4 regions of the Clostridioides sp. LIBA-2809 genome follow, and region 1 is predicted to be linked to each of the others. Evidence: riboswitches for the same ligand, from Rfam matches in the RefSeq annotation. Region 1 holds a riboswitch; each other region holds the start of a gene.

Region 1 (3,180 bases):
AAATTAGACAATGTATCTGATGAAGATATGAAAAAAGGTCAAAATGACTTTATGAAACTAGTTCATGGAACAGAAGATGTTGGAAATGATATAGGTAGTGGTTTTAGAAAAATGATAAAAGATATGAATGATAGACTAGGAATAACAGGAAATAATAAAAAATAATATAACAAATACCTAATTATAAAATGAAAAAGTTTTAAAACATATAGAAGCCCTGAAGATATTATCTTTCTTGGGCTTCGTATTTTTTTATATCAAAATCCAATACAATAATTAAGTCGAATATCTTAATTCCTCAATAATATTAGCAAATTGGTATGATATCTAAGAAGACATTGATATTTTTCATCATAAAATATAAGCACTATCATTTTGTAACCTTAATATTTCCAATATTGCTTTCAACATTAATTTCTATATTAGGATGACTACGAATTCTCCATTTTGCTGTCTTTTTCTCAATAATAATATATTTTTGAAAATTGATTGGAATTAAGCTATTTTTTGTTTTTGCTATAAATTCTAACTCTAAATCTTTAGGAAGTATAATATTAATCTTGTCATTTTTATTAAAGAATGAAAGATTATTAATTACTTTAGTATATTCGATATTTAAATTACCAGAATTATTGGATTTATAATTTCCTGAACCAACAGCAGATTTTATATCCACATTCCCACTAGTGGAAGTATATGTAACATTTCCATATAGTTTGTCACAAGTGACATTGCCACTGAACGTTTAAAAGAATTTTTACTGGCAAGAGGGTTAAAAGTTTTGTCTAATCGTGGTTATATAGATATGCATATACCAAAATATACTCTGAATTGGGTAGCTGAGTATTTGTTGTCTTTTGTAAATAATACTACAATAATAGAATGTATGCAACTTAAATCTTTAATAAAGTCTAAGGTGTTAGAGTTATGTAATCATCATTGCCTTTAAGTCATTTGAAAATACAGGGGTTTGCAAGCTATAAAATCAATAAAAAATAGATATTTATTTTTCACTAAAAGTAATAAAAAATAAGAAATTTAAATAAATTCATTGACAAATATTATTAATGAATATATCATATATAACATAGCAACAAATGATAATCAAATTAAATTAAATAACGTCTTATCAAGAGTGGTGGAGGGACTGGCCCTTTGAAACCCGGCAACCAGTATATTTTATATACATTGGTGCTAAATCCTGCAACTAATATAGTTGATAGATGAGTATAAATAGCTTTCTAAGCCTGAGTTTATACTCAGGCTTTTATTTTGTTAGATACAAATTAAAAGACATAAGCTAGGATAAACATAAAAACTGAGCAGAATATATGGGGAGGAAATTTTATGATTAGCATAAAAAATGTTAATAAGTATTATGGAAAGATTCAAGTGCTTAAAGATGTAAATATTGAAATAGAATCTGGAGAAATTTTTGGAATAATAGGTCATAGTGGTGCAGGTAAATCAACACTACTTAGATGCATAAATGGACTGGAAGAATATCAAGAAGGTAATGTACTTGTTTCTGATAAGGAAGTAAAGTCATTAAATGAAAAGCAGATGAGAGATTTAAGAAAAGAGTTAGGTATGATTTTTCAACACTTTTCATTACTTGAGAGAAGAACTGTATTTGATAATGTAGCATTGCCATTAGAATGTTTTGGATATACAAAATCAGAAATCAAGAAAAGAGTTTTAGAGTTATTAGAAGTAGTTGGAATATCTGAAAAGAAAAATGATAAACCTAGAAATCTAAGTGGTGGTCAAAAACAGAGAGTTGCAATTGCTAGAGCTTTGGCACTAAATCCACAAGTACTTCTTTGTGACGAAGCAACTTCAGCATTAGACCCAAATACTACAAAATCAATTCTTTCATTACTTGAAGATATAAATAAAAAACTAGGAATAACAATAATAGTTGTAACTCATCAAATGGAAGTTATAAAACAGATTTGTGGAAGAGTAGCAATAATGGAAAATGGAGAAGTTTTAGAGGTGGGAGATACAGAAGAAATTTTCTTAAGAAATACTAAAGGACTTAGAAAATTAATCGGTGAAGAAAGTATAATCTTACCAAAGGGAACAAATATAAAGATACTATTCCCTAAAGATATTTCTAATGAAGCTATTATTACAACTATGGCAAGAGAACTAAATATAGATGTTTCTATAATATTCGGTAAATTAGAGCAATTCAAAGAAGATATTTTAGGCTCACTTATCATAAATGTTTCAGATAAAAGTGGAGAACAAGTAAAACAATATCTAACTAGTAAGGGCATAAGATGGGAGGAAATGATAAATGAATAGTTTAATCGACTTTTTGACAACACTATTTCCAAATGCATTGTTACAAACTTTGTATATGGTTATAGTACCAACTATAGTGGCAACAATATTAGGATTTATACTAGCAATCATATTAGTGGTTACAAAACCAGATGGATTAAAACCAAATAGCACAATAAATAGTGCTTTAGGGTTTATAGTAAATATATTTAGAAGTTTCCCATTCATGATACTTATAGTTGCAATGATTCCAATAACTAGATTAATCGTTGGAACAAGTATAGGAGAAACTGCTGCAATAGTGCCTATAACTATTGGTGCAGCACCATTTATCGCTAGAATTATAGAAAGTTCACTAAATGAAGTTGATAAAGGATTGATAGAAGCTGCAAGATCTTTTGGAGCTACAAAGAGACAAATAGTATTTAAAGTTATGATAAAGGAAGCCATGCCTTCAATAGTATCTGGAATTACATTATCAATAATATCTATACTTGGATATACAGCTATGGCAGGTGCAGTAGGAGCTGGAGGATTAGGTAATATAGCACTTATTTATGGATATCAAAGATTTGATACAGCAGTAATGGTGTATACAGTAATAGCACTTGTAATATTAGTTCAGATAATACAAGGTATAGGAAATCTAGCTTACAAGAAACTAAAATAACTTAATCATAAACATTTTAAAGAGGGGGAGTAAAAAATGAAATTAAAAAAATTATTATCAGTAGCATTGGTATCAGCAATAGCAATATCAGCAGTAGGTTGTTCAAACAAAGAGGATAAGAAAATACTAGTAGGAGCTTCATCAAATCCACATGCAAAGATATTGGAAGTTGCAAAGCCATTATTAAAAGAAAAAGGATATGATTTAGAAGTAAAAAT
Region 2 (3,180 bases), 390 kb from region 1:
CTGTTACACATATTGCTGTAAATGGAGATTTTGAGTCTGGAAAAGTTACATCAATAGACACTGCATCTGAAAAACATCCACTAGTATATAAAGAAATTGTTTATGCTGGTGCACTTTGTAATGATGCGTGTATTAATCCAGATAAAACAGATGAAATATTAGGTGACCCAACAGAGGGTGCATTAATTTTTATGGCCAACAAATTTGGAATAGATCAAGAAGCTCTTGAAGAAGAATATCCACGTGTATTTGAACAGCCTTTTGATTCTGATAGAAAATGTATGACAACTGTTCATAATATAGATGGAAAGATTACTGCTTATACTAAAGGTGCAGTAGATGAAATTCTTGACTTATGTACTAAAATATTAACATCAAAAGGCGAAAGAAATATTACCGAAGTGGATAAAAAGAATATACACGAATTATGTCTTACTATGTCTAAAGATGCATTGCGTGTACTTGGTTTTGCGAAGCGTGAGATTTCATCTATACCAAAAGAAGATAATGAAAACATAGAATATGATTTGACATTTATAGGTATGGTTGGTATGATTGACCCTCCAAGAACTGAGGTAATTGATGCAGTAAATACTTGTAAAGAAGCAGGTATAAGAACCATAATGATAACAGGTGACCATAAAGTTACTGCCACAACAATAGCTCATGAATTAGGAATATGGAATGAAGGAAATACTGTTATATCTGGTGATGAACTTGATAATTTAAGTGATGATGAACTAGATGAAGCTGTTAAAAAAGCTACAGTATTTGCACGTGTGTCCCCATTTGATAAACTTAGAATTATACAATCTCTAAAAAGAATTGGAGAAGTACCAGCAATGACTGGAGATGGAGTAAACGATTCTCCTGCCTTAAAATCTGCTGATATTGGTATAGCTATGGGTATAAGTGGTACAGACGTTGCAAAAGATTCTTCTGATATGATTTTAATGGATGATAGCTTTACAACGATTGCTTATGCAATAAAAGAAGGTAGACGTGTATATAGAAATATACAGAAAGTTATACAATTCTTACTTGTTGGTAATATAGCAGAGATACTTACATTGTTTGTTGCAATATTATTAAATTGGGATACTCCACTTCTAGCAGTTCATATTTTGTGGGTAAACCTTGCAACTGCTACACTTCCAGCCCTTGCGCTTGGAGTTGACCCACCAAGTAGAAATATAATGAAGCATCAACCAGTAAAATCAACGACCTTGTTTGAAAAGAACCTTATACAAAGAGTAGTTACTCAAGGTATATTTGTGGCAATAATGACTATTTTAGCATATAAAATTGGTCTTAATATAGAAAACCATGCTGTAGGTCAAACAATGGCATTTTGTGTATTAGCATTTTCACAAATGTTAAGAGCTTTTAGCCAACGTTCAAATACAGATTCCATGTTTAACAAAAATAATGGTAAGAATCCATTTCTTTTAATTTCATTTTTAACTTCTGCGTTACTAATAGCAGTAATACTATTTGTACCTGTTTTTAGAAATGCATTCAGTTTAACTATTTTAAATGGTTCAGAATGGCTTATAACAATTAGTTTAGCCATAATGTCTGTAGTTCAAGTAGAGATTGGAAAATTTATTAAAAGAAAATTTTTAAAAAAATAGTTGACAAAATTAGGAAAAATATATAAGATATAAAACATAGAAAAATTAAATAAATCTTATCCAGAGAGGTGGAGGGACTGGCCCTATGAAACCCGGCAACCAGTATATTTATATACATTGGTGCTAAATCCTGCGGCGAAAGCTGAGAGATGAGTATAATTAAGCTTATACAGAGCCTGAGTTATATACTCAGGCTTTATTTATTTTAAATCTCATCTGATAAATAGTTTAATTTTTTACTAAAATCTAAGGGGGATACAAAAATGTATAATAAAGAGACAATATGTGTGCAAGGAAATTACAAACCAGGAAATGGAGAACCAAGAGTTTTACCTTTATATCAAAGTACAACTTTTAAATATAGTAGTATAGACCAACTTGCTGAACTATTTGACTTAAAAGTTGATGGACATATATATTCAAGAATAAGCAATCCTACTATTCAAGCTTTTGAAGAAAAGATAAGTCTACTAGAAGGAGGAGTATCTTCTGTGGCTGTGTCATCAGGTCAATCTGCAAATATGTTAGCAGTTTTAAATATATGTAAATCAGGAGATAGTATACTTTGTTCTTCAAAAGTATATGGAGGAACATTCAATTTATTAGGACCTAGTCTTAAAAAATTTGGAATAGATTTGATATCATTTGACTTAGACTCAAGTGAAGATGAAATAGTAGCACTTGCAAATGAAAACACTAAAGTTGTGTTTGCAGAAACACTTGCAAATCCAACTCTTGAAGTTATAGATTTTGAAAAAATAGCAAATGTAGCTAAGAGAGTGAATGTTCCATTTATAGTCGATAATTCACTAGCATCACCAGTGCTTTGTAATCCTCTAAAATATGGAGCAAACATAGTTACTCATTCTACTACAAAGTATTTAGATGGCCATGCTTCAAGTGTTGGAGGAATTATAGTAGATGGAGGAAACTTTAACTGGGATAATGGGAAGTTTCCAGAGTTGGTTGAACCAGACCCAACATATCATGGAATAAGTTATACTCAAAAATTTGGAAATGCTGCATATGCAACTAAGGCACGAGTTCAACTACTTAGAGATTATGGAAATTGTTTAAGTCCATTTAATGCATATCTTACTAATTTAAATGTTGAAACACTTCACCTTAGAATGGAGAGACATAGTGAAAATGCACTTAAAATAGCCAAATTTTTAGAAAAACACGAAAATGTAGATTGGATTAACTATCCAGGACTTGAAGATAACAAGTATTATGAGAATGCGAAAAAGTATCTATCAAAAGGATGTAGTGGAGTTTTATCATTTGGAGTAAGAGGTGGGCTAGAAAATGCCAAGAAATTTGTGGAGAAATTACAGATAGCATCTTTAGTTACACATGTTTCAGATGTAAGAACATGCGTTATACATCCAGCTTCAACTACTCATAGACAATTAACAGAAGAACAATTGATTGCATCTGGAGTATTACCTTCACTAATAAGATTATCCGTTGGAATAGAAAATGTAGAGGATTTAATAGCTGATTTAAATCAAGCTTTAAATTTCTAAGAGAAAGAGAAGTGAAA
Region 3 (3,180 bases), 370 kb from region 1:
ATTATTTCTTTTTACATCTTCCAAAAGTCTATCAATTTTATGCTCTGAATTTGCATTTACAAAAATCGCTAGTTCTTCATCATCTATAATGTCATAGCTATCCACATATTTATCTAAACATTTTAAAATTCCATCTTTATCATATCCATCAAATCTAACTACAGCACTACATTCATCTTCTATAAGTCCACTTAAATCCAACTTTCCTTTTGAGAAAGACTTTATATTTGCATTTCTATTATCTATTATATCTATAATATCAGCATAGACAGCACTACCTGTTGCACCTCTTCCAGCTCCTTTACCCACAAAAGAAAGTTCACCTACTGAATCACCTACTAGAATCACTACATTAAACTCATTATCTATTTTTGAAAGCATATTATCATTATCAACCAATGCTGGTCTAACAAACCCACTTACTTCTCCTGATTCATACTTACTTCTAGCAACTAATTTTATCTTACAATTTAATTTTTTTGCGTATTCTATATCTTTTTCATCTATTGAAGTTATTCCTTCTAATAATAAATCTTTCCAATATACTATTTTTCCATAAGATAAAGTAGATAATATAGATAGTTTTCTAGCACTATCATATCCTAAAACATCTGCATCTGGGTTAACTTCTGCAAATCCCAATTCTTGTGCTTGTTTTAAAGCTACATCATACGGTAGATTTTCATCATACATCTTTGATAATATAAAATTACAAGTTCCATTCAAAATAGCATTTATACTCTTTATATTATTACCTTCTAATGATTCTATCAATGGCTTTAAAACTGGAATACCACCTGCTACAGATGCTTCAAATTTAATGCTAACATCATTTAAATTGGCTAATTCTATAAGGTCGCTACCTCTCTCTGCAAGCAAGTCTTTATTGGCTGTTACTACATGTATTTTTTTATTTAATGCTCTTGTTACATAATCAAAAGCTGGATTCAATCCTCCAATTACTTCAACTAGTATATCAATATCCTTATCAAATATATCTTCTATATCTGTTGTTATCTTATCAAAATACTTTTTAGACTTATGTTTCTCTTTATTTTTAACTAAAATTCCAACTATTTCTATATCTCTTTTTGAAGTATTATTTTCTATTAAATCAATTAATCCACTTCCTACTGTTCCATACCCTAATATTGCTATCTTCACTGTTACATACCCCCATCATTTTGATTATATTAAATTATTTATATGTATAAATATACTAATTAAAAAAGCTTGAGTATAAACTCAAGCCATATGACGGGTTTATACTCATCTTTCAGCATAACTGCTGCAGGATTTAGCACCAATGTATAATAAAATATACTGGTTGCCGGGCTTCATAGGGCCAGTCCCTCTGCCTCTCTTGATAAGATTGCTAATTTAAATTTATGTTTAATAGTATAATACAATTTTTGCCAATTGTCACTATTTTTTTAACTTATTTTACTAAAAGAATATATACTATTATCTAGCTGCTCTTTTAGTTGGTTTACCTTTTTTTGTAACATTATTATTTTTAACCTTGGCTTTTGCCTGTTCATGTCCTGGGAAAAGTATCTTAGGTTCCTCAACATTTCTCTTATAAATAGTAAATTTAAAACCAATAGCTTGCACAAATTCAGCTCTTAAAGCTTCACATACTGCATTAGCAGTTTCTTTAGCATCAAGACCTGCATTTTCTAGTATAGTAACTTTTACTAATTCTCTAACTCTTAACATATCATCTAATTGCTCTAAGAAACTTTCTGTGACACCTTCTTTACCAATTTGTGTAGTAGGTTTTAAAGTATTTGCCAAAGATCTTAAATACGCTCTTTGTTTTCCTTTTAACATATCCTCACCTCTATAATCCTATACTAAAATTAATTGTAAAATTCAAATTCCAATTCGTAAATTCTAACTACATCTCCATCCTCTATTCCCATTTCTCTAAGTCTATCAAACACACCTTGACTTTCCATAGCTTTTTGGAAATATTGAAGAGATTCCATATCATCAAAATTTACAGAATACATTATTCTTCTAAGTGCTTTACCTGTAACTACATACACACCATCTTCAATATCTATACTCAATTCTTCTTCAGTACCAATATCAAGTTCTGGTCTGTACATTTCTTCTTCTGAAACTAGTTCCACATCTTCTACTTCTTTTAAAAGTTTAGAGACATAGGCTATTACATCATCTATTCCTTGACGAGTTGCTGCAGACATTTTAAATACTGTATATCCTCTGCCTTCTAACTCATTCTTAAATGTATCAAACTTACTTTCATCTTCTAGTATATCAAACTTATTTGCAACAACAACTTGTGGTCTCTTTGAAAGCTTTTCATTGTACAATCTAAGTTCGTCATTTATCTTGTCAAAATCTTCAATAGGGTCTCTACCCTCTAGTCCAGATATATCTACAATATGTATCAATACCTTTGTTCTCTCTACATGTCTTAGGAATTCATGCCCTAATCCTATACCTTCAGAAGCACCCTCTATAATTCCAGGTATGTCTGCAAGTACAAAACTATCTCCAAACTTAGTTTGAACGACACCTAGATTTGGTGTTAGTGTTGTAAAATGATAGTTTGCAATTTTGGGTTTAGCCTTAGTTACCACTGATAGAAATGTTGATTTACCTACATTAGGAAATCCTAAAAGACCTACATCTGCTATCATTTTAAGTTCAAGAGTTACCCATCTTTCTTCTCCATCTGTACCAGATTTTGCAAAAGCTGGAGCTTGTCTTACTGCATTTGCAAAGTGTTGGTTACCTTTACCACCTATACCACCTTTTGCAACTACAGCTATATCTCCTTCTTTCTTTAAATCTGCCAATACAAGGCCTGTAGCCTCATCTCTTATTACTGTACCTGCTGGTACTTTTAATACTAGATTCTCTCCATTTTTACCAGCTCTTTTACCTTTGCTTCCGTCGCCACCATTTTGAGCTTGATATTTTTTTTGGTACTTAAAGTCCATTAGAGTTCTAAGACCCAAATCAACTTCAAATATGATGCTTGCTCCACGACCACCATCTCCGCCGTCTGGTCCACCAGCTGGAACATATTTTTCTCTTCTAAATGCTACCGAACCATTTCCACCATTTCCAGCCTTAACAAATATTCTTGCCTTATCTATAAACAAATTCTTCACCTACTTAATTAAAAACTTTTAATTAGCATTA
Region 4 (3,180 bases), 200 kb from region 1:
GGAAGAGTATCTTCTTAAAAATCTTGACGAAGACTTATTTATTTTATGGAGGAATGAACCTTCTATAATTGTTGGAAAAAATCAAAATACACTTTCTGAAATAAATTTAGAATATATAAAAGAAAATTCTATACCTGTCGTTAGGAGACAATCTGGTGGTGGAGCTGTATTTCACGATTTAGGAAATATAAATTTTACATTCATAGCTTGCAATAATAATAGCTTTAGTGATTTCAGAAGATTCACTCAACCAATAATAGACTTGCTTAAAACATTAGATGTCAACGCTGAATTTTCTGGAAGAAATGACCTTCTTATAGATGGTAAGAAATTTTCTGGAAATGCCCAGTACAACTACAAAAACAAGGTAATGCACCATGGTACGTTGTTATTTTCATCTGAGATAAACGACCTTTCAAAAGCTTTAAAAGTAAAGCCTATAAAATTTGAAGGAAAGGGAATAAAATCTGTAAAATCTCGTGTAACTAATATAAGTGAACATCTAAAATCTAAAATGGATATACTGGAATTTAAAGATGCAATTATGGATTATTTATCTAAAACTAATATTGATAATACTAATTATTGTTTAAGTAAGTATGACATAGAACAAATAGAAAAACTTACTAAATTAAAATATGAAACTTGGGATTGGAACTTTGGTAATTCACCAAAATATACTCTTTCAAATGAGTTAAAATATTCTGGTGGAAATGTTGAGTTTAATCTAAATGTTGATAAAGGCATAATAACAACTATAAAATTTTTTGGAGATTTTTTTGGAAAACGTGATGTTTCATTTGTGGAAGACAAACTTGTTGGCACAAAGCATGAAGAAAATGCTTTAAGAAATGTTTTAAATTCAATTGAAATAAATGATTATTTCTTAGGTGCTGATACTGATATTTTAGTTTCTGGAATCTTAGGTGTTAAATAGAAATACTAAAGATTTTAAAATATTTATAAAATTGTGTTTACATATATAAAAAATCATGATAATATTTATAACATAATTAAAAATTGATACTTCTTATCCAGAGTGGTGAAGGGACTGGCCCTATGAAACCCAGCAACCAGTATATTTTTATATACATTGGTGCTAAATCCTGCAGTATTATACTGAAAGATGAGTCTAAATTAGCTTTTAAAGCCTGAGTTTAAACTCAGGCTTATTTTATTTTGCAGTGTGATAAAAGAGGGTATTTTATTTTTAACTAATCAATCATATTCAGGAGGGAATTTATATGAAATTCAAAAAATTATTAAGTTTATTATTATGTCTAGTTTTCACTTTATCTATAGTTGGATGCTCTAAAGCTAACGATGACAAAAAAATTGTTGTTGGTGCTACTTTAGTACCAGGTGGAGAATTATTAGAAGAATTAAAGCCACTTATCGAAGAAAAAGGTTATACCTTAGAAATTAAGAATTTTGATGATTACATACTTCCAAACGAAGCTTTAAATAATGGAGAAATTGATGCAAATCTATTCCAACATGAACCTTATCTAAAAGAGGCTGTCAAAGCTAAAGGATATAAAATAATGGCTGGAAAAAAACTATATGTATGCCCAGCAATACTTTACTCTTACAAGATAAAATCTATTGATGAATTTAAAAAAGGAGATACAATTGCAATAAGCAACAATCCATCTTCTTGTTCTAAAGACCTTAGATATCTTGAAAGTATTGGGCTTTTAACTTTACCTAAAGATGATGGACTAGTTAGTCCTAAAGATATAATCGAAAATCCAAAAGGCATACAATTTAAAGAATTGGATATTGCTCAGATTCCATCTTCTCTTCCAGACGTAACTGCTGCATTTATAGATACTACATACGCAGTACCTGCTGGTCTTGATGCTAAGAAAAATGGACTTTATACAGCTCCTATAAATGATGAGTATGCAAATCTTTTGGCATTTAGAACTGAAGATAAAGATAGTGAAAAAATTAAAGTTCTACAAGATGTTCTTACATCAGATAAAGCAAGAAGTATAATTGAAGAGAAATACAAAGGAATTGTAATTCCTGTTTTCTAGTATATTTAGTATAATTTTAATATTATTATTCTAATCTTGTTGAATATTGACTTGTTAAGTGCTACCATTTAAGTAAATCTATGTTTATGGAGGAAGATTACTATGGCTATAGAATTAAAAAAGGGACAAAAAATAAACCTTACAAAAAAAGAAAATAGTGATTTAGGTGAAATCTTAGTTAATTTAAATTGGAATCAAAAAATACAAAAAAAAGGTTTTTTTGGCTCTCTAAAAAGCAGTAATATAGATTTAGATTTAGGTTGCCTGTTTGAAATGAAAAATGGTGTAAAAGGTGCTGTACAAGCATTAGGTAATTCTTTTGGTAGTTTAGAGAATCCCCCTTTTGCTCAATTAGATGGAGATGACAGAACAGGTAGCAATACACAAGGAGAAAATATAAGAATAAATGGTAATAAAATAAAAGAAATAAAGAGAATACTTATTTATGCTTTTATCTATGAAGGTGTAGCTAATTGGTCTGAGGCTGATGGAATTGTAACAATCAAACAAAAACAAGATTCAGATTTAGTTGTTAAACTTGATGAACATAAAAATGGCTATAACATGTGTTCAATAGCATTGATAGAAAATGTAAATGATGAGACATTCAGTGTTGAAAAAGTCATTAAATACTTTAAAGGCCATAAAGAAATGGACAATGAGTTTCATTGGGGCTTAAAATGGGTTGCAGGAAGAAAATAAGTACATTATCAAGAGACTATGAGTAAATTCACTCACAGTCTCTTTTTTTTATAATTATTTACTTTCTAACTATTATGAACAAATTCTTTATCCAATATTTCTTCAAATTCTAACATGGGCATTGGTCTATAAAATACAAATCCCTGTACTAAATCACATCCAACATCTTTTAGAAATTCAACTTGTTCCTTACATTCAATACCTTCTGCAACTGTTGTAATATTCAATTCTTTTAGCATATGTATAATATTTTTTATTACTGTTTTTTCTTTATCTTTGTCTAAGCTAGCATTAAAAAACATAGAATCAAGTTTTAAAACATCAAATGGTAAATCTTTTAAGACACCCAAAGATGAATACCCTTTTCCAAAATCATCTAAAGAGCAAGTAAATCCATTTTTATGTAAGTCATGTATAATTTCCAAAAAGTGTTCTT

What was found. A riboswitch is a leader RNA that binds a small molecule or an ion and turns the genes downstream of it on or off. The one in region 1 is predicted to bind S-adenosylmethionine.
Region 2: linked by a shared signal. The riboswitch ahead of ACTG44_RS09695 (O-acetylhomoserine aminocarboxypropyltransferase/cysteine synthase family protein) and the one ahead of ACTG44_RS07810 (methionine ABC transporter ATP-binding protein) in region 1 are both predicted to bind S-adenosylmethionine.
Region 3: linked by a shared signal. The riboswitch ahead of ACTG44_RS06075 (homoserine dehydrogenase) and the one ahead of ACTG44_RS07810 (methionine ABC transporter ATP-binding protein) in region 1 are both predicted to bind S-adenosylmethionine.
Region 4: linked by a shared signal. The riboswitch ahead of ACTG44_RS08720 (MetQ/NlpA family ABC transporter substrate-binding protein) and the one ahead of ACTG44_RS07810 (methionine ABC transporter ATP-binding protein) in region 1 are both predicted to bind S-adenosylmethionine.

What each region holds. Positions count from the first base shown of each region.
Region 1 is NZ_CP197004.1:1,624,789-1,627,968, forward strand. Features, by position in the region: gene ACTG44_RS07795 (hypothetical protein) at 1-165, shown strand, start outside; partial or broken gene ACTG44_RS07800 (DUF4097 family beta strand repeat-containing protein) at 371-694, opposite strand; gene ACTG44_RS07805 (hypothetical protein) at 782-949, shown strand; SAM riboswitch class I at 1,124-1,230, shown strand; gene ACTG44_RS07810 (methionine ABC transporter ATP-binding protein) at 1,348-2,313, shown strand; gene ACTG44_RS07815 (methionine ABC transporter permease) at 2,306-2,962, shown strand; gene ACTG44_RS07820 (MetQ/NlpA family ABC transporter substrate-binding protein) at 2,999-3,180, shown strand, end outside.
Region 2 is NZ_CP197004.1:2,018,878-2,022,057, forward strand. Features, by position in the region: gene ACTG44_RS09690 (cation-translocating P-type ATPase) at 1-1,634, shown strand, start outside; SAM riboswitch class I at 1,688-1,790, shown strand; gene ACTG44_RS09695 (O-acetylhomoserine aminocarboxypropyltransferase/cysteine synthase family protein) at 1,898-3,163, shown strand.
Region 3 is NZ_CP197004.1:1,258,785-1,261,964, reverse strand. Features, by position in the region: gene ACTG44_RS06075 (homoserine dehydrogenase) at 1-1,164, opposite strand, end outside; SAM riboswitch class I at 1,267-1,373, opposite strand; gene ACTG44_RS06070 (YhbY family RNA-binding protein) at 1,465-1,833, opposite strand; gene obgE (GTPase ObgE) at 1,863-3,140, opposite strand.
Region 4 is NZ_CP197004.1:1,820,551-1,823,730, reverse strand. Features, by position in the region: gene lplA (lipoate--protein ligase) at 1-937, shown strand, start outside; SAM riboswitch class I at 1,028-1,133, shown strand; gene ACTG44_RS08720 (MetQ/NlpA family ABC transporter substrate-binding protein) at 1,245-2,042, shown strand; gene ACTG44_RS08715 (TerD family protein) at 2,145-2,744, shown strand; gene ACTG44_RS08710 (putative bifunctional diguanylate cyclase/phosphodiesterase) at 2,810-3,180, opposite strand, start outside.